3 regions of the Paenibacillus sp. FSL R5-0766 genome follow, and region 2 is predicted to be linked to each of the others. Evidence: riboswitches for the same ligand, from Rfam matches in the RefSeq annotation. Region 2 holds a riboswitch; each other region holds the start of a gene.
What was found. A riboswitch is a leader RNA that binds a small molecule or an ion and turns the genes downstream of it on or off. The one in region 2 is predicted to bind cyclic di-AMP.
Positions count from the first base shown of each region.

Region 1 (6,059 bases), 1.6 Mb from region 2:
ACCGAAATTTTGTGCTGATACATAAAAGTTGCACTAGACAAAAATAATTGAAGGAGTACAATGTAACAATAAACATAAAAATTTATATATATCATGAGCGGTTTGTACCGCATCAATATCTCCAAATCAATCATTCAAAGTCAGGTGATTATCGTATGAGTAAAAAAAATCCGTTCAACGCTCCTTCAAGAGAATCATTGTCTACTGCGGGCATGGCCCCTTCCCTTGGAGAAGCACATAGTTCCATGAAAGTTCCGCAGAATGCTGCATGGTGGAAGAAATTCCTCGCCTTTGTAGGCCCAGGATACCTCGTTGCCGTAGGTTACATGGACCCCGGGAACTGGGCGACAGATATCGCAGGCGGCTCGCAGTTCGGGTATACCTTGTTATCGGTTATCCTGTTATCGAACCTGATGGCCGTTGTCCTTCAGTCGCTGGCTGGCAAGCTTGGCATCGTCACTGGACGGGATCTGGCTCAAGCCTGTCGTGAACGATTCAGCATGCCTGTTGTCATAATGTTATGGATTCTGTGTGAACTCGCCATTGCAGCTACCGATCTGGCTGAGGTCATAGGTTCTGCCATCGCGTTAAAGCTGTTATTTAACATCCCCATGTTATACGGCGTTATCATCACCGCAGTTGATGTACTCCTGATTCTTGTACTGCAAAACAAAGGTTTCCGCGCTCTGGAAACACTTGTCATTGTGCTGATGGCAACCATAGCCCTCTGCTTCGGGATTGATCTGTTTCTGGCGAAACCGGATATGGGCGGTGTTCTCCATGGTTTTGTACCAAATGTTGAGATTCTGCAAAACCCGGCCATGCTCTATATCGCTATTGGTATTATCGGAGCAACCGTGATGCCGCATAATCTGTACCTGCATTCTTCCATTGTGCAGACCCGTCAGATCGAACAGACCCCACAGGGCAAAAAAGAAGCCATTCGGTACTCGACCATGGATTCTACAATCGCGCTGACACTGGCCCTGTTCATCAATGCAGCCATCCTGATTGTATCTGCAGCTGTATTTCACAGTGCTGGTATGACGCAGGTTGCTGAGATCGCTGATGCCTATCATCTGCTGACACCTCTATTAGGTACTACGGTTGCAAGTATCTTGTTCGGTGTGGCGCTGTTAGCATCAGGTCAGAACTCTACCCTTACAGGTACACTCGCTGGGCAGATCGTTATGGAAGGTTTCCTGAACATTCGAATTCCGGCTTGGCTGCGCAGACTGGTCACACGTCTGATCGCCATCATCCCAGCGGTAATTGTCACAGCGATTGCAGGAGAACACGGCACAGAAGAACTGCTCATTTTGAGCCAGGTCGTGCTGTCTCTTCAATTGCCCTTTGCTGTAATTCCCCTGGTGATGTTCACGAGTGATAAAAAAAGCATGGGTGCATTCGCCAACAAATTGTGGCTCAAAATCATCTCATGGTTCATTGCAGCTGTTATCGTTGTGTTGAATGTATATCTGATCATTCAGACGATTCGGTTATTCTAATCTCGTTCTTATCGACTAAATACTAAAAAGGCTGATCAACTCCGGTATTCTATACCCAGGTTAATCAGCCTTTATTGTTGCAATACAGCAAGGTGTTTCCTTTTATAGTAAAACTCAAACTCCAATAAACAATCATCTAAACCTGATTTGGTATCAGTAACGGCAGGAGTTGATCCAATGAATCAACAGTCCAATCCGCACGTTGGTCATCCGATAGATCTGGTTGGAATCTTCCGTAACCCTGCATAATTCGAATCGTACGCATGCCCAGCTTCCGTGCAGGTATAATGTCGTTATCGATCCGATCGCCGATCATGACGGCTTCCTCCGGTTCACAACCGGCCTGCTTCAAGGCTACAGCGTATAACTCAGGGTCTGGCTTGGACACTCCTTCTTCAGCCGAGCAGGCCAGAACATCAACATACTTCCGCAAGCCGTAACTCTCCAGTCTCTCTTCCGTTCCAGGACTCTGATTGGCAATAATGCCAATGTGATAATGCCGTGACAGCTGCTGAAGAACAGAATCCGCTGAAGGAAAAGGACGTTCAAGATCTTTTTGAAACTTCAGCTTGTCCTGAATCTGTTTCTGGTGTCCCTCGTCTTCAACGAATGTGCGAATCGCCACTCTCATAGGCCATTGCTCATATTTCTGGTAACAGTTCGCGAACAGTTCGCGTACCGCCTCAATCTTCACCGGATACCCCAATGCACAGGCTTCGCGGACGAACTGTCCGATAATATCATCAACCGGCTCCCATTCATCCACCAGCGTATCTCCAACATCAAAAAACAACCATTTCAATCCACCTACATCCGGCACGCCAATTCCTCCTTGTAAGCATAACAAAGAAGACTCACCATCATGCATGAGTCTCCTCAAACTTCCGTTTATCGATACATTCAATTATAACAGGCACCTTACACCTGAGCAATCACAAGCTATGGCATTAACCATTGAGGAGAAAGCCAACTTCCCCATTGAGCGAATATACAATCCGGTCTGCGCCCATGCCCCGATAGATGCCCTTAGGATGACTCTGCTCCGTAATCACGCACAGGGATTTCGATGTCCATGAACGGCAGATCTGTAAATAACGACAGGTCAGATTCAGGCTGTTCTCGAAAATAAACACGTTGCCTACGCTGCCCTGCGGCAAAAACCATTTTTGAGCTGCAGCCGTGTTCATGCGAATGACATGTTCTACTCCGATTCTACGGAGTCTGCGCTCTTCCCCTGCACTGTTGGTTAGAACGGCAAACGGCATTTTTTTATACATCAGCAATTTAATAAATTTGCGTCCTGCTTCATTTGGAGCAGTCACTAAGATCATCTCAGTATCCATCATTCGTTCCTCCCTTGGTGTGAAAAGACAACAAAAAAGAAGCGTGGGGGACCAAGGCCTCCCGAACGCTTCTTAAATAATCCATGGCGAAAACACCATGAACCAGCGTACGGCTTGTTGCCTCTCCCTTTAACGCTTACGAGGTTAGCTGACGGATTCGGGCGCGAGAGTCGCCCTATTTCCGGCTGTCACCGGAAAATTCACCCCATGAATGCCACTGTCCTGGACAGCACATTCCGTTGGTTCCCCCGTTTCCCATTCATCAATGAATGGAAACTCAGCGATTAAAACATCGTTCGTATATCTTAAGGATAAGATCGAGCGATATTATCGTTTGTTTCGTTTTTCAAGTACAATTTTAGTTTAAATTGAAATTACGTAATGAATCATACACCCGTGCCATGTCGGTGTAAAGTCCGCCCAGATCACCGAATCGGCAGATTTTTGCCAATTCCCATCCATAATAACGCTTACAACAAAGTTATACTCTATCTATCTCTTCAAGGCTATCTAATTCTCACTCTAACGATAATCACATCCCAATTCATTCACGTATTCTGCACAACTTGCCTGTTTTGATTCTTTTAACACCATATTAGTTTTGCAATATTTAATTGTAACCAATATAATAGAAGATATAAGAGTAAATAAATGGAGGCGATTTAGATGACAGTCTACGATTACAAAGTGAATACCCTTCGCGGTCAAGAAGTTGAAATGTCCAACTACCGTGACAAAGTGTTACTGATCGTGAATACGGCAAGCTCATGCGGCCTTACCCCTCAATTCAAAGGACTGCAAGAACTGCAAGACAAGTTTCAAGATGCTCCATTTGAAGTTCTTGGTTTCCCAAGCAACCAGTTTGCACAGGAAAAAGGATCTTCCGACGATATTGCCGAGTTCTGTCAGATGAATTATGGCGTAAGCTTCCCTATGTTTGAGAAAATTGATGTGAACGGCTCAAGCGCTCACCCTCTTTTCCAACACCTTAGCACAGAAGCTCCTGGCCTGCTCGGCTCCAAAGCAATCAAATGGAATTTCACCAAATTCCTTGTGGATCAGAACGGACAGGTAATCAAACGTTATGCTCCCAAAACAACACCTGACAAGATTGAAGAAGATATCAAAAACTTGCTGCAAAAATAATACATTGGCCACCCGTAGCCGGAAGGTAGAGCACCATTTCCCCGGTAATGGATGGCCTTTTTTTTCTCAACTTTGATGTCAAACTGTTCAAAAAGACAAAAAAAGAAGCTTTCCATTAATGGAAAGCTTCTTTTTAATCGTTCATATGATGCGGTCGAGAGGACTCGAACCTCCACGGGCATACGCCCACTACCCCCTCAAGATAGCGTGTCTGCCATTCCACCACGACCGCATGTCGTAAATAATCGGCAACAGAATTGATTATACCGGGTTCAGAACCAAAAGTAAAGTATTATTTAATACTTCTTTTTCAGCTAGGTATTTTCATCAAAAATCGCATAATCTCGTCATCTTTACCCATGAACTGCATATGATTAGATTTAATCCCCTCTTTTTCGGTAAGAGCCGATCTTGTTGATTCATTTATATATAGTCCTTCCTTATATATAGTCCACCCTGCACTTCGCCATATAAATAACACAATAAGTTATATAAAATAACACAATATTAAATTATAGATTTAATCCATTAATATTCACGGATACTATTGACAAAAAGCGGACATTTATGGGATGATAACTATCATATAATTCGGATTTCCAAACACAAAGCAAACAAAAAGGAATACAAATGTCACTTTAAGTGACATTTAACGAACACAGGAGGCGAATGATTGTGAACCGTGGGAATAAGCTGCTCGATTATGTCAAACTGCTTGATTCCTCTATTCAGGTCGGAGGGTTCACCCATTCCTTCGGCATGGATATCCACATCAGGGAGGGTACCATTCGTAATGCTGAAGATCTCGAATCATTCATGCGTTGTCAGTTGCATCCCAGCATTGTTCGTCTTGAAGGTATGGCCATTAAAGGCATCTATACCGCAGCAGATCACAAGGATACATGGCGGATAGCTCTGATCGACAAGCTCGTCCATGTTCAGCGAACCCCTGGAGATCTCAGAAAACAAGCTGCCGCGATGGGTAAACGATTAATCAGACTTGCACGCGCTCTGCACCCCTGGATTGAATTCAGCCAGCTCGAACAGATCTTTGCCAAATACGATTCGGTTGGTTGCCTCTCGACTGTTCACGCCTGGATTAACCACCACCTCGACATCCCGGTCGAGGAGGCGGTCCTTGGTTACCTGCATTCAGCCATGAATGCCTGCATAACCGAAGCCTCCAAAGTCATTCCCCTGAACAATGATACAACCAAGGATCTGATGGTCCGCCTGGCCACAGATCTGGAGAATGAATGGAAGACCGTCAGCGCCTCGGCTGCGGATGGACTGGCACAGCCAACCTCGATGTCCATGAAATCGTTTTTCCCCAGTTTCCATATGCTCGGAGCTGGACTTCATGCCTACAGGGCCTAATCCTCTTCCTCCTCATACCTGCTCCCCTTCATTCAAACAAACTAAAAAACACGCGGCAACCTCCTTGCCGACGTGTTTTTTGTCATTTTATTTGTTTCATTTACGTATTTACGCCATTTATCATCACAAAATACACTTTTTTCCGTCTTTTTTAATTGTTAGATGACGAATTTACGTATATAATGAAACATACAGCTCGCATTTCTATATATTCTACATGAAGAAAGGGCGGCTGAATACTACATTCTAACCAGGGGTGAACCCTTTTGAACAAGAAGAAACCAGTTACTCCGTTCGGATGGGCCATCAAACGACGGCTAACCGAACTTCAAGTGGACCAGAAGACCTTTTGTGAACAGCATGGCATCCCACCCTATCGTTTATCCAATCTTATTCACGGCACACGCAAAGCAACCCGATTCAGGCACCTGGTCGCTGATATTTTGGATATTCCAGATGAACTGAGATAAGATTTCTGCCAAAGGAGGGTCTCATCCATGAGACATGTTACATCCGATCTGGAGAGGCTGTCGTTCCAGTCCATACGTCACCAGCTCATCATCGTTGATCACAATTGGATTATCCAAAGTTGTAACCGTGCCTGGCAACAGGGACTCGGTCAATGCTCACCAAACCCGGATACACACAGTAGTTATAGACATTACCTGCATCTGACGGAAGCCTG
Region 1 is NZ_CP150227.1:1,619,339-1,625,397, reverse strand. It holds gene MKY66_RS07190 (Nramp family divalent metal transporter) at 213-1,508, shown strand; gene MKY66_RS07185 (HAD family hydrolase) at 1,645-2,328, opposite strand; gene MKY66_RS07180 (hypothetical protein) at 2,456-2,854, opposite strand; cyclic di-AMP (ydaO/yuaA leader) riboswitch at 2,970-3,144, opposite strand; gene MKY66_RS07175 (glutathione peroxidase) at 3,518-3,997, shown strand; tRNA gene MKY66_RS07170 (tRNA-Leu) at 4,147-4,229, opposite strand; gene MKY66_RS07165 (urease accessory UreF family protein) at 4,673-5,374, shown strand; gene MKY66_RS07160 (hypothetical protein) at 5,641-5,844, shown strand; gene MKY66_RS07155 (hypothetical protein) at 5,872-6,059, shown strand, end outside.
Region 1: linked by a shared signal. The riboswitch ahead of MKY66_RS07180 (hypothetical protein) and the one ahead of MKY66_RS00150 (3D domain-containing protein) in region 2 are both predicted to bind cyclic di-AMP.

Region 2 (6,059 bases):
GAGGTGCTGGAGAAGGTTCCTATGGACCGGTTTTTCATTGAAACAGATGCTCCATATTTGACACCTCACCCTTATCGTGGGAAGCGAAATGAGACAGCGCATGTACGTCTGGTTGCAGAGGCAGCTGCGGAAATTAAAGGCATTTCGGTGGAGGAAATTGCTGCAATAACAACCAAAAATGCCATGGAACGATTTGGGATTCGTTAAAAAAACGAGCAAATGAGGTGAAAAAGGCAGGTAAGCGGAGGTAATTTGCCCTTTGATCCAAATAAATCAAGAATATTACAATATTTTAACCAAATATTCAGAAAAACGTACTTGATCAACGCTTTACAACATGCATCAAAACAGGATATCATCTTTTCAGTGAATTGTTGTGCGGAAAATTGGACAGATGTTCGGGGGATGAACAAAGGGACACTTTCCGATGAAACAACATTACTTTCATGAATCAGTCTCGCTGAGTCTCCGTTAACGGAGAGCGGGGGAACCAATAGGGCTTAAACATCGGTGTATTTGGCCGATGCGCAACGTTCGCTGACCCAAGAGCAGCGAAGGGAACTGCGAAGCCGTATTTGATTTCTTCTTTGGGTCTCGGGGTGAATTCAAGGGCGTCCGCCATGAGCGGGTGTCCCAAGATAGGGCGGCTCTCTTTCGCCCGAACCCGACAGCTAACCTCGCAAGCGGAAAAAGAGAGGCAACCTCGTGCATGAATTTCCGATATTCAGAATCATTCGGAAGCCACGAAAGAGTTCCTCTTACACTCTTTCTTTGGCTTTTTTGTTTTTGAATAAAAGAAATATTGTCATCATACGGTAGGTATTCAGGAGGATGACATCATGTTGCGAAGATTGATTCATGGTGCAGAACCGGATTATGTTGGTCCAATCTGTGTTCTGTAGAAAATTTGGTATAGTCACGTCAAAGACATCATGCATTACTTTAGACGGCGAGGCTATGAAGGAGGACGGAGAAGTGGGCACATTCCAACCAGAAGAGACCCATGAGTCACGATCATCCAGTAAGTCTTTCGCGTTGCGGTGGAAGCATGAGAACATGCGTCAAATGGCATTGATCGCGATTTTCTCAATTGCGCTTACAATCATGATCTTGTTAGTCGTTTACGGTCAGGCCGGGAAACAAATTTCACTGGTTATTGATGGCAAAGCTCAGGTGGTAGAGACTCGTACAGGAATGCTTCAGGAAATGCTGGAGGAGCAGTCGATCACAGTCAGCCCTCACGATAAGGTATCCATGTCCATGAATGGGGCGATTACAGATGGAGACCGAATCGTTATTGAGCGGGCCGTTCCAGTTAACATTACGGCAGACGGAGACACCAAGACTCTGTATACAACCGATTCATCGGTAGAAGATGCAATTCAAAAATCAGGTATTCAAGTTGAAAGTAATGATAAAGTGTATCCAGCGCTTGGAACTGCGATCAAAGCGGAGATGAAGATCCGTGTAGTGCGCGTAACAAAGCGTACAGTGGATGTAGAGCAACCGATCGCTTACAAAGTCATTAAAACGGCTGACCCTAGCTTGTACAAAGGTGATAACCGTGTCGTTGTGAACGGCAAAGAAGGCACACTTGTACAGCATATCGAAAAGGTATTTCAGGATGGAGAATTGGTCTCCAAAAAAATGGTCGGCAAATCTGTCGCTAATAATCGTGTAGATAAAGTGATCGCTGTCGGCACCAAAGCAAAACCGGTCGTGAAGGAACCTGAGATTCAGACCGTATCGGCTCAAACGTCAACAACCAAAAAGGCTACAACAACGAACTCGAAGAAAACATCTGCCTCGGGCAGCAAAGTGATTACCGTATCCGGGACTTCTTTTAAATACTCCAAAGTACTAAAAAATGTATCCATGACTGCCTACTCTTCCGAAGAGCCTGGCATTGGAACTAAAACAGCTTCCGGTACTCGTGTAACGGAAGGACGCACCATTGCGGTTGATCCCAAAGTCATTCCAATTGGCTGGTGGGTATATATCGAAGGTCTGGGATTCCGTCGTGCGGAAGATACAGGCGGTGCCATTAAAGGCAACAAAATTGATGTGTATTATGACAGTGTGAAGCATGCCCTGAATTTTGGACGTAAGAAAGGCAAGACGGTCTACGTGATCGGTCCGGTGAAGCCGGAAGCGAACTAAAATCGTTTTACTTTGAAATGGGAATGCTATAAAATAGTTGCATGAATGATTCATGCGGAATATGCGGCGGAGGAGTCTGAATTCAGTCTCCCCCGCCGTTTGCCAGAGAAGAGGATATTCCTCTTCTTTTTGCGTTAGAAAGGAAGAAATGGAACATGATAAAAGAAGTTATTGTGGTGGAAGGCCGTGACGATACGGTAGCTATCCGTCGGGCCGTTGAAGCCGATACCATAGAAACAGGTGGATCAGCAATCAACCAACGCATTCTGAAGCGGATTGCGCTTGCTCAGGAGAGACGGGGAGTCATTGTACTGACAGATCCGGATCATGCTGGCGAACGCATTCGTAAAATTATTGCGAACAAGGTGCCAGGCTGCAAACATGCCTTCATTCCGGAAGCCGATGCAACGCGCAAAGGGGACATTGGGGTGGAGAATGCCTCACCAGAGGCGATCCGTCATGCTCTGGCGCGTGTACATACTTCATACGAAGGTGCTCCGAGCCTGATTGATTGGGAGGACCTGATCGCGGCAGGACTTATTGTGCATCCGCAGGCTGCTGCACGTCGCATGGAGATGGGCAATCTGCTGGGCATCGGTTATTGTAACGGTAAGCAGTTCCACAAACGTCTCAGTGTATTTCAGATTACACGGGAAGAGTTCTCTACAGCATTAGCGCAAATTGAACGTGAAGGAATGTGAGCATATGAAGGATATGGAAGAGACGATAGAAATTGCAACGCCCAAGCGAACCAAAGAGATTATTCAAAGACACGGATTCTCATTTAAGAAAAGTCTGGGTCAGAACTTTCTGATCGATCAAAATATACTGAACAAAATCGTTAATGCAGCCGATCTGGACGAGTCCAAGGGCGCACTGGAGATCGGGCCTGGTATTGGAGCCCTCACGGAGCGACTGGCTCGGGTAGCCGGTCCCGTCACAGCCGTAGAGATTGACCAGCGCTTGATCCCAATCCTGGGAGAAGTGATGCAGCCTTATTCAAATGTACGTGTTCATCATGGGGATGTGTTGAAGCTTGATCTGGCTGAGTTGTTTAATACGGATTTTGCATCCGTGGACAAAGTCAGTGTTGTGGCTAACCTGCCTTATTATGTAACGACTCCAATCATGATGAAACTTCTGGAAGAGAAACTGCCGGTAGACAGCATTGTTGTCATGATCCAAAAAGAAGTGGCTGAACGCATGGCTGCTGCACCTGGATCAAAAGACTACGGTAGTCTGAGCATCGCAGTTCAGTACTACAGTATGCCGGAACTTGTGTGTATTGTGCCTCCTACGGTCTTCATTCCACAACCTAATGTGGAATCAGCTGTCATTAAGCTGAAAGTGCGTGAGCAGCCACCAGTGGAGATTCCGGATGAAGCACACTACTTCGAAGTGGTACAGGCTTCTTTTGCCCAGCGGAGAAAAACAATCTCAAACAACTTGAAAGCACGTTTCTTCACAAAGGAGAACCGGGAACAGGCAGACATTCTGCTGGAGCAGGCAGGTATTCAACCGTCCCGGCGTGGAGAGACATTGAGTCTGCAAGAGTATGCCACACTCAGCACCGTAATGTGGGAAGCAGGGGTACGTAAAGCGCTGTAAAATTTGAATGAACCAAACCGGGTCTTTGCCCATACGATGGGGTAGAGGTGATTACGTTGATGAATATCGGAGACTTGGTCGTTCGGAAGTCATACGGCGGCGATGTGACTTTTCGGGTGGAAGGCCTCCAGTTGGATGCTGCGGTCATTAAAGGGACTGAGTTCCGGCTGATTGCCGATTCCCCGGTGGACGATTTGATACAGGTTCCCTACGAACCACAAAGCGCCAAGACCAGACAGGCGCATATTAAAGCACATCAGACCCTGTCCCGTCTGCAGCAGAATCGTATGGAACAGGCTGAGCGGAATCGTGAAGGTCTGGTACAGGATTGGTCTGCCCAGCAGGAACCGGCTTATTTTGAAATGCCTGGAAAGGTGCTTCATCTGGATGGAGATCCGAACTATTTGAAAAAAAGTATGGATCTCTATGAGCAACTTCGTGTGCCCGCAGAGGGACAGTATGTCCATGAATCGGCAATGGCAGATACCTTATACCGCTTATTACCCAAAGTACGTCCGGATATCGTAGTTATTACGGGTCATGATGGGGTGTTAAAGACACGTCAGCCCTATGACTTATATAGTCTTGGTAGCTACAAGAACTCGCAAAATTTTGTGTCGGCCATTCAGGTGGCCAGACAATATGAACGCCATCTGGACGCCCTCACTATTGTTGCAGGGGCTTGTCAGTCCCATTTTGAGGCACTGCTGCGCGCTGGAGCGAACTTTGCCAGTTCTCCAGGCAGAATTCTCATTCATGCACTTGATCCGGTCTATGTGGCAGCTAAAGCCTCCTTTACCTCTGTGCGCGATACGGTCAACATGAGTGATGTTCTGCACAATACCGTCAGTGGCAGCCAGGGTGTGGGTGGTGTCGAGACACGGGGGAGTTACCGGGTAGGTCTGCCTGGGCTGAATGATTTATCTACGTTAAAAGTGAACCCGTCGGCAGTCTGATGTAGGCCATTTAAAGTCCCAATTTGGGGCTTTTTTTGTTTGCAAAAAAATTCATTGACAACAACTTTTTGATGCTGATATAATAATTAGTTTTGATTTGACAATGACTGTAAAATCCGGTATAATGGACAAGAAAAGAGGTGGTCGTCGACAATGGCTAAAAACACGCTGTTGGATATCAAACGCAATCTCGATGCACATATTGGTCAGAAAATTATGTTGCGGGCTAATGGTGGCCGCCGTAAGACCATTGAGCGTACGGGTGTATTGGAAGAAACGTACCCTTCTGTTTTTATTGTTAAGCTTGATGAGGAGCAAGAAACCTTCAAGCGAGTTTCTTATAGTTATGCGGATATACTTACGGAGTCGGTGGAAGTCATGGTTTATGACCCGGGCAGCCAGACGCATAGCTCCTATATGGAGACGTAAGTATCGATTTACAGGCGATTCGCCCCACAAGGCGGATCGCTTTTTTGTTTTTCTTAAACACCAATTCGCCCTCTAACGTAACCCATACATACTCAGGAATGAGCAAGGAACGGTCGCGGCATACTATATGGACAGGTAAAGAGTCAGTTTCTTAAGCAGAGCAGGAAACTGAATTTGGCCTGATGGCAAGATGTCCAAAACGTGAACGAACTCATCACATTATGAAGGATACTTTGGAGGAGGATGGTTCATGAGTCGCAGAAGAAGAAGTGTCATGTCAGAGGATCTGAAGAATGAGCTCGCGAAAGACCTGGGCTTCTATGATACTGTGCAACAGGAAGGTTGGGGCGGAATTAAAGCCAAGGATGCAGGAAACATGGTGAAAAGAGCCATTCAACTTGCTGAGCAGGCTGCGCGCAAATCTTAATCCGGTTCAAGCAGACTGAAAAGCGGGGAAATCCGTCAGGAATAACCCCGCTTTTTCCCCTTAGATGTGGAATACAAATGACTTGACAGCCCCATTTTGATATAATATGTTAAGTTGTCTTAGGGAAAAGGTGAGGACGGGTGAACGCCTTGAAAATTTACGAAAAAGCGCCTGCTAAAATTAATTTGATGCTGGACGTTTTACATAAAAGAAGCGATGGATTCCATGAAGTTGAAATGATCATGACCATGGTCGATCTGGCTGATCGGCTGGAAATGTCGGAGCTGCCGCGAGATACTATTTTCATCTCCAGTCAGGCGGGTTATATCCCGCTCGACGAGAAGAATCTGGCTTTCCAGGCAGCCAGACTCATTAAGGAGCGCTATAACGTGCGTACGGGCGTCCATATTCATCTGGATAAAAAGATTCCAGTTGCAGCCGGACTTGCCGGCGGCAGCAGTGATGCAGCAGCAGCGCTG
Region 2 is NZ_CP150227.1:32,576-38,634, forward strand. It holds gene MKY66_RS00145 (TatD family hydrolase) at 1-207, shown strand, start outside; cyclic di-AMP (ydaO/yuaA leader) riboswitch at 449-702, shown strand; gene MKY66_RS00150 (3D domain-containing protein) at 976-2,160, shown strand; gene rnmV (ribonuclease M5) at 2,316-2,861, shown strand; gene rsmA (16S rRNA (adenine(1518)-N(6)/adenine(1519)-N(6))-dimethyltransferase RsmA) at 2,866-3,768, shown strand; gene yabG (sporulation peptidase YabG) at 3,828-4,724, shown strand; gene MKY66_RS00170 (Veg family protein) at 4,878-5,153, shown strand; gene MKY66_RS00175 (small, acid-soluble spore protein, alpha/beta type) at 5,404-5,580, shown strand; gene ispE (4-(cytidine 5'-diphospho)-2-C-methyl-D-erythritol kinase) at 5,730-6,059, shown strand, end outside.

Region 3 (6,059 bases), 3.0 Mb from region 2:
CACGTATACCCAGGCGATGACATTCTTCTGTCAATTGTTTAAGCAGGGCATTATCACCGAAATGGGGGTCGACTTTTTTATAATCAATCGTGTCGTATTTGTGGTAGGAATTGGCCTGGAATAACGGGGTAAAGTAAATGGCGTTCACGCCAAGTTCAGTTAGGTCATACAGATGATCCAGTACACCTTGCAGATCTCCACCAAAATAATTGTCCAACTCAGGTTTGCCACCCCAGTCATGCGTTTCTTTAGGATTCAGCTTGGGATCTCCATTAGCAAACCGTTCCGTCATGATCTGATAAAAGACGGCTTCTTTGGCCCACTCGGGCACCTTAAACACATCAATTTCATGTATATACGAGAACTCATAATATCCTCCAGTTGGATAGGGGGTCTCATAATGAATGCCATTATCCGCTAGAAAAACATCTTCTGAACCGGCAGTTATCCGAAATATATAAGTGAGACGTTTGAATTGTGGCTTGACGGCAGCCTCCCAATAATCAAACATATTATCCGAAGCAGCCTTCTCCAATTGAATTTCCTTGTACGTTCCATTCCAATCGTACTTATCTCCGGTCAGTGCGGTCACATATTGCACATCATTACGTTTGGTTCGTACGCGCAGATGTATGGTAGACGAATTATAGGCATAAGCCCACTTGTCACGAGGAACATGATACATGGCTTCGAGCAGCATGACAGCACCTCCTGAATATAGGATAAGTTATAGTTATAATTAACCAAGTTAGCCAGCAAATGAATCACATTTACTGTAATAAAATGTATTATTTTCATCGTTTTCAAAGGTTTCTTTCACAGCATTTCCAGCTTCGGGCTGAATATACTTACAGATAATTTAGAAAAAGGGTGCCCTGAACAGCTTGAAATCCAAGATTGTTCAGGGCACCCCTATATAACATGTTGAAAGTGAATTTTAGCGAATAGCTTGCTCGAACTCCGTGCGGATGGTTTGAAGCAGCTCTGGCTGGCTCAGTACGTCATAGGCTGTTGTAGCAAGTGCCTTGGCTCCCAGAATCATGCCGTCCAGCGCGCGCTCCTGTAGTGCAAGGTCACGGAAGGCTATGGAGTGCAGTGTATGAACCTCATCCACAACACGGATGTAAGGATGGATCGCAGGACATTTCAGGGAAACATTACCGATGTCCATAGATCCGTGATCATTACCACTCACGATCTCTTCTTGCGGGATACCAAGTTCCATCAGATTTTGACTAAACGCAGCTGAGAATGCTTCATTGGTAACCATCTCGTCATAGGAGGTTTCATAGTTGGATGTCACCAGCTTGCATCCTGTCTGGAGAGCAGAGCCTTCAGCGATCTGAATCACACGTTCTGTGAGGATATTCAGTTCTTTGCGAGTTGCTGCCCGTACATAAAACTGCGCAGAAGCATAGTCAGGAATGATATTTGCTGCCTGACCTCCGTTGTTGATCACACCATGAATGCGCACGGTGCTTTTTACTTGTTGTCGGAATGCGTTGATTCCGTTGAACGTTTGAATGACGGCATCAAGAGCATTAATACCTTCGTGCGGACTTGCAGCAGCATGTGAAGATCGGCCATGGAATTCAAATTGCACAGCATCAATAGCCAGCGAGCTGCCTGACTTTTCGTAGGCATAATACGGATGCGCCATGAGAGCGACATCACAGTCATCGAACAGGCCTGCTTCCGCCATCGGAACTTTGGCACCACGTGTCTCTTCAGCGGGTGTACCAAACACTTTAATTGTTCCGCCTACTTCATCCAGAATGGATTTCAGCCCAACAGCAGCTCCAAGACTCATCATGCAGATCAGATGGTGACCACAAGCATGACCGATCTCCGGCAAGGCGTCATATTCGCACAATAAAGCAATGGTAGGGCCGGGTTTGGCGGCTGAATAGGTTCCGATAAAGGCTGTCTCCAGACCGAGGATTGGAGCCTCTACAGTGAAACCGTGGAAGACCAGTTCTTCTTTCAAACGAGCAGAAGCAAGATACTCTTCATTCCCCAGTTCGGGGTTGGCACCGATATATGATGAAATGGCTTTAAAACGGGAAGCATATTGATCAATAACCGTCAGGATCTGTGATTTGTTAGATGTCATTAGTAAACTCCTTATGCAAAATGAAAATAATTTATTGATTATATCATGTTTGCTTTATTTTTTCAGAAACAAGTCAAGATTTGTAATGTCAAAATGCATTGCATAATCATGCATTGTACTTTATAATGACTCAGTCATCAACATGAGAAGCATACAAAGTATTGTAAGGGGAGAGAACAAGGTTGAAATTGATAAGTCGTTACACTATGATGCTGTTGACCTTTGTTGTTCTGCTGACGACTGCCGTTCCTGTGGCATTTGCAAGTGGGACTTCAGACAATTCAAGCAGTAAAAAGCTGGTGCTCGGTACAAGTGCCGATTTTGCACCCTATGAATTCCATAAAGTGATCGATGGCAAAGATCAAATCGTAGGGTTTGATATTGCCATTGCCAAAGAAATTGCCAAAGACCTTGGCGCTGAGCTTGTCATTGAAGATATGGGCTTCGACGGACTCCTGCCTGCATTGCAGAGTGGCCGTGTGGATCTGGTCATCTCGGGCATGACACCAACCGATGAGCGGAAGCAAAGTATTGATTTTTCCGACACCTATTACAAGTCTAAACAAGTAATCATGGTTCGCAGTGCGGATAAAGACAAATATCCGACGATGGCAGAACTGGAAAATGAAAAAATAGGGGTGCAGAAGGGTTCCATTCAAGAGACAATTGGACAGAATATCCCTGGAGCGAAGCTTACTGCGCTTGATAAAATATCTGATATTGTGTTGCAGTTGCAAACGAATCGTATAAATGCAGCAATCGTTGAAGATACCGTTGCTGCGGGATATCTGGACGATGTGATTGCACTTGCTCCTGCTGTTCCTGATGAAGAACAGGTAGAAGCAGCAATTGGAATCCGTAAAGGTAATACAGAGTTGCTAAGTGCGGTAAATGGAACGCTCGAACGATTGAAAAGTGAAAATAAGATCGAACAAATGGTCACAGACGCCAGTCTCCTGATGGCTGATAAAGTGAACAAATCACAAAATATAATTGAAGTGTTCTGGCAATACAAGAGCTTCTATGCAACAGGTGTAGGATACACGCTCCTGTTATCTGCACTTGGTGTAATATTTGGGGTTATTATCGGACTGATCATCTGTTTGTTCCGTCTGCATGATGTAGCCATTCTGCGTTGGATTGGAACAGCGTATGTCGAAGTCATTCGTGGTACTCCAATGTTAGTGCAATTGATGATAATCTATTACGGATTGGCCTTGACATTTGGTATTAATTTTAGTCCCCTGCAAGCGGGTATTATCACACTTTCCATCAATAGTGGTGCGTATCTGGCAGAGATTTTCCGTGCGGGTATCCAAGGTGTGGATCGTGGTCAGTTGGAGGCAGCTCGTTCCCTAGGTATGGGAAGAGGCGCCGCGATGCGTTATATCATATTGCCACAGGCATTCAAAGCTGTATTACCGGCGATCGGTAATGAATTCATAACCATCATCAAAGAATCCTCCATTATCTCCGTTATCGGTATGGTGGACATTATGTATCAGGCAAGTGTGGTCAAAAACATTACGTACCAAGGCTTGAGTCCATTTTTGATTGCAGCAGCCATCTACTTTGTAATGACGTTCATTTTGTCCAAGCTGCTGGGACGACTGGAAAGGAAGTTGAGTGCAAGTGATAGACGTTAGACAATTACACAAATCTTATGGTAATAACGATGTGCTTAAGGGCATTAACGTGACGATTGGCAAAGGCGAGGTTGTCGTGGTTATCGGTCCTTCCGGTTCAGGTAAAAGTACATTCTTGCGTTGTCTGAACCTCTTGGAACAACCTACATCAGGTGAAATCGATTTTGAAGGTGTGTCAATTACGGACCCCAAGCACAACATTAATGCAACTCGGGAAAAAATGGGCATGGTGTTCCAGCATTTCAACCTGTTCCCACACAAAACCGTACAGCAAAACATCACGATTGCTCCGATTAAAGTGAAGAAACAATCCACGCAGGAAGCGGAGAAAATTGCTGCTGATCTGCTTAACACTGTGGGCTTGTACGATAAAAAAGATACATTCCCGAATCAGCTGTCCGGTGGACAGAAGCAGCGGATCGCCATTGCAAGAGCATTGGCTATGCAGCCGCATGTTATGCTGTTTGACGAGCCTACTTCGGCACTGGACCCCGAGATGGTCGGTGAAGTGCTGGATGTCATGAAACGTCTTGCAGAAGGCGGGATGACCATGGTCATCGTGACACATGAGATGGGTTTTGCACGTGAAGTGGGAGACCGGATCCTGTTCATGGATGGCGGGGTTATTGTAGAAGAGGGAACACCTGATGAGGTATTTGGAGCACCGAAAAATTCACGTACACGTGATTTTCTTGCGAAAGTACTTTAAACGAAGTGATCGAAAATAGCGTTACTGACTTCGAGTCGGTAACGCTATTTTTTATGGATAATAATCATGTTTGCATTCGGAAAAGTAACTATTCTGTTACCAAATATAAAGAAGTCGGTTCGCCAACTTTTCTGAATTATCCAGTATTCTTACATATGCTTACATGCTAAAAACCATTTGGTAAGAATTACTACAAGTTCAGGTTACAAAATTGTGATATATTGAACTCTGCCGAAACTTCCGGACAGGGAGTGCGGGGGATGTAACGATGCAGATTGTGCAGGGGGAAGATCTACAGCACACTGCTTGGGGTGAATTAGGGGTACATAACGTCTCAAATGTAATGAAGAACCTATAGGGTGGGCTCTTCATCCGAATCCGACAACTAACTTCGCAGGCACAATGAGGGAGGAAGACCATGATTAACAAGAAACGTATAGCCAAAACAGCAGTAGCATTAATGACAACAGCAATGCTCATTCAAGCCGTTCCGGCTCACGCCGATTCAGTTCATGTGGCCAAAGAAGGGGATACCTTCTACACCTTATCAAAACAATATGGAGTAGCACTCAACACGTTGGTTAAAGCAAACAACGACATTTCACCTTACAACATTTATGGTGGTTTGAAAATTACGATTCCCGGTAAGGCAAACAATGTAGCAGCCGCTGCGGCGACGGAGAGCAAGACCCAAGCCAAAACGGTTAACACAGCAAGCTTGGACGTTAACGCAGATAACAAAGTGGTTCAGGCCTGGGGTAAAACATTCGATTACAGCAAAGCTGTGAACGTGAAAGCAACGGCATACTCTGCAGATCCGTCTGAAAATGGAGGCTGGGGTGCAGTCGATTATTTCGGAAATGACCTTGAACTGGGTACGATTGCAGTTGATCCAAGTGTAATTCCACTCGGAACCAAAGTACTGGTAACTGGTCACAGCCATCCAGGATTGCCAAAACAGGCTTTTGTAGCCACCGCGCGTGATGTGGGCGGTGCAATCAAGGGTCACCGGATTGATATCTTTATCCCGGGTAGCAAACAGTCCGTAAGCAAATTTGGTTTCCAGGATATCGAGCTGTATATTCTGAAGTAGAAAATAAATTACATCTAACGAATTCAAACAGGGTGTCTGCTAGTCGCTAATTTGCGATTGAACAGCACCCTTTTAATATTCTCATTTATTTTGCTATCACGGTCAGCTTAATCTATGGCCTTTGGCAACCCCAGCATTTCGTCCAAGGTGACGAGTTCATATCCACGCTTTTGCAATTCCTCAATGATTTCAGGCAAAGCCTCAATCGTGCCGTTCAGGTTCGATCCTACACCGCCTCCAGCATGTTGCAGAACGATGGAGCCTGGTTTTACGGCCGACAGGATGTTATCTTTCACCTGTTCCTTTGAAAGTCCTTTCCAGTCCAGAGAGTCTACGTTCCAGTTCACAATGCTATAGTGTTGTTTGGCAGCCCATCTCAGCTGTTCTTCATTAATGTCTCCATAAGGTGGCCGAATCATCTTGGGCGTATATCCCGCCAAACGTCGAATAATATCCCCGGTATGTAAAATTTGTTTGCGAAAAGCATTCATCGACAGC
Region 3 is NZ_CP150227.1:4,071,639-4,077,697, reverse strand. It holds gene MKY66_RS17485 (alpha-glycosidase) at 1-700, opposite strand, end outside; gene MKY66_RS17480 (M20 family metallopeptidase) at 938-2,113, opposite strand; gene MKY66_RS17475 (ABC transporter substrate-binding protein/permease) at 2,296-3,759, shown strand; gene MKY66_RS17470 (amino acid ABC transporter ATP-binding protein) at 3,746-4,468, shown strand; cyclic di-AMP (ydaO/yuaA leader) riboswitch at 4,688-4,884, shown strand; gene MKY66_RS17465 (3D domain-containing protein) at 4,887-5,561, shown strand; gene MKY66_RS17460 (polysaccharide deacetylase family protein) at 5,669-6,059, opposite strand, start outside.
Region 3: linked by a shared signal. The riboswitch ahead of MKY66_RS17465 (3D domain-containing protein) and the one ahead of MKY66_RS00150 (3D domain-containing protein) in region 2 are both predicted to bind cyclic di-AMP.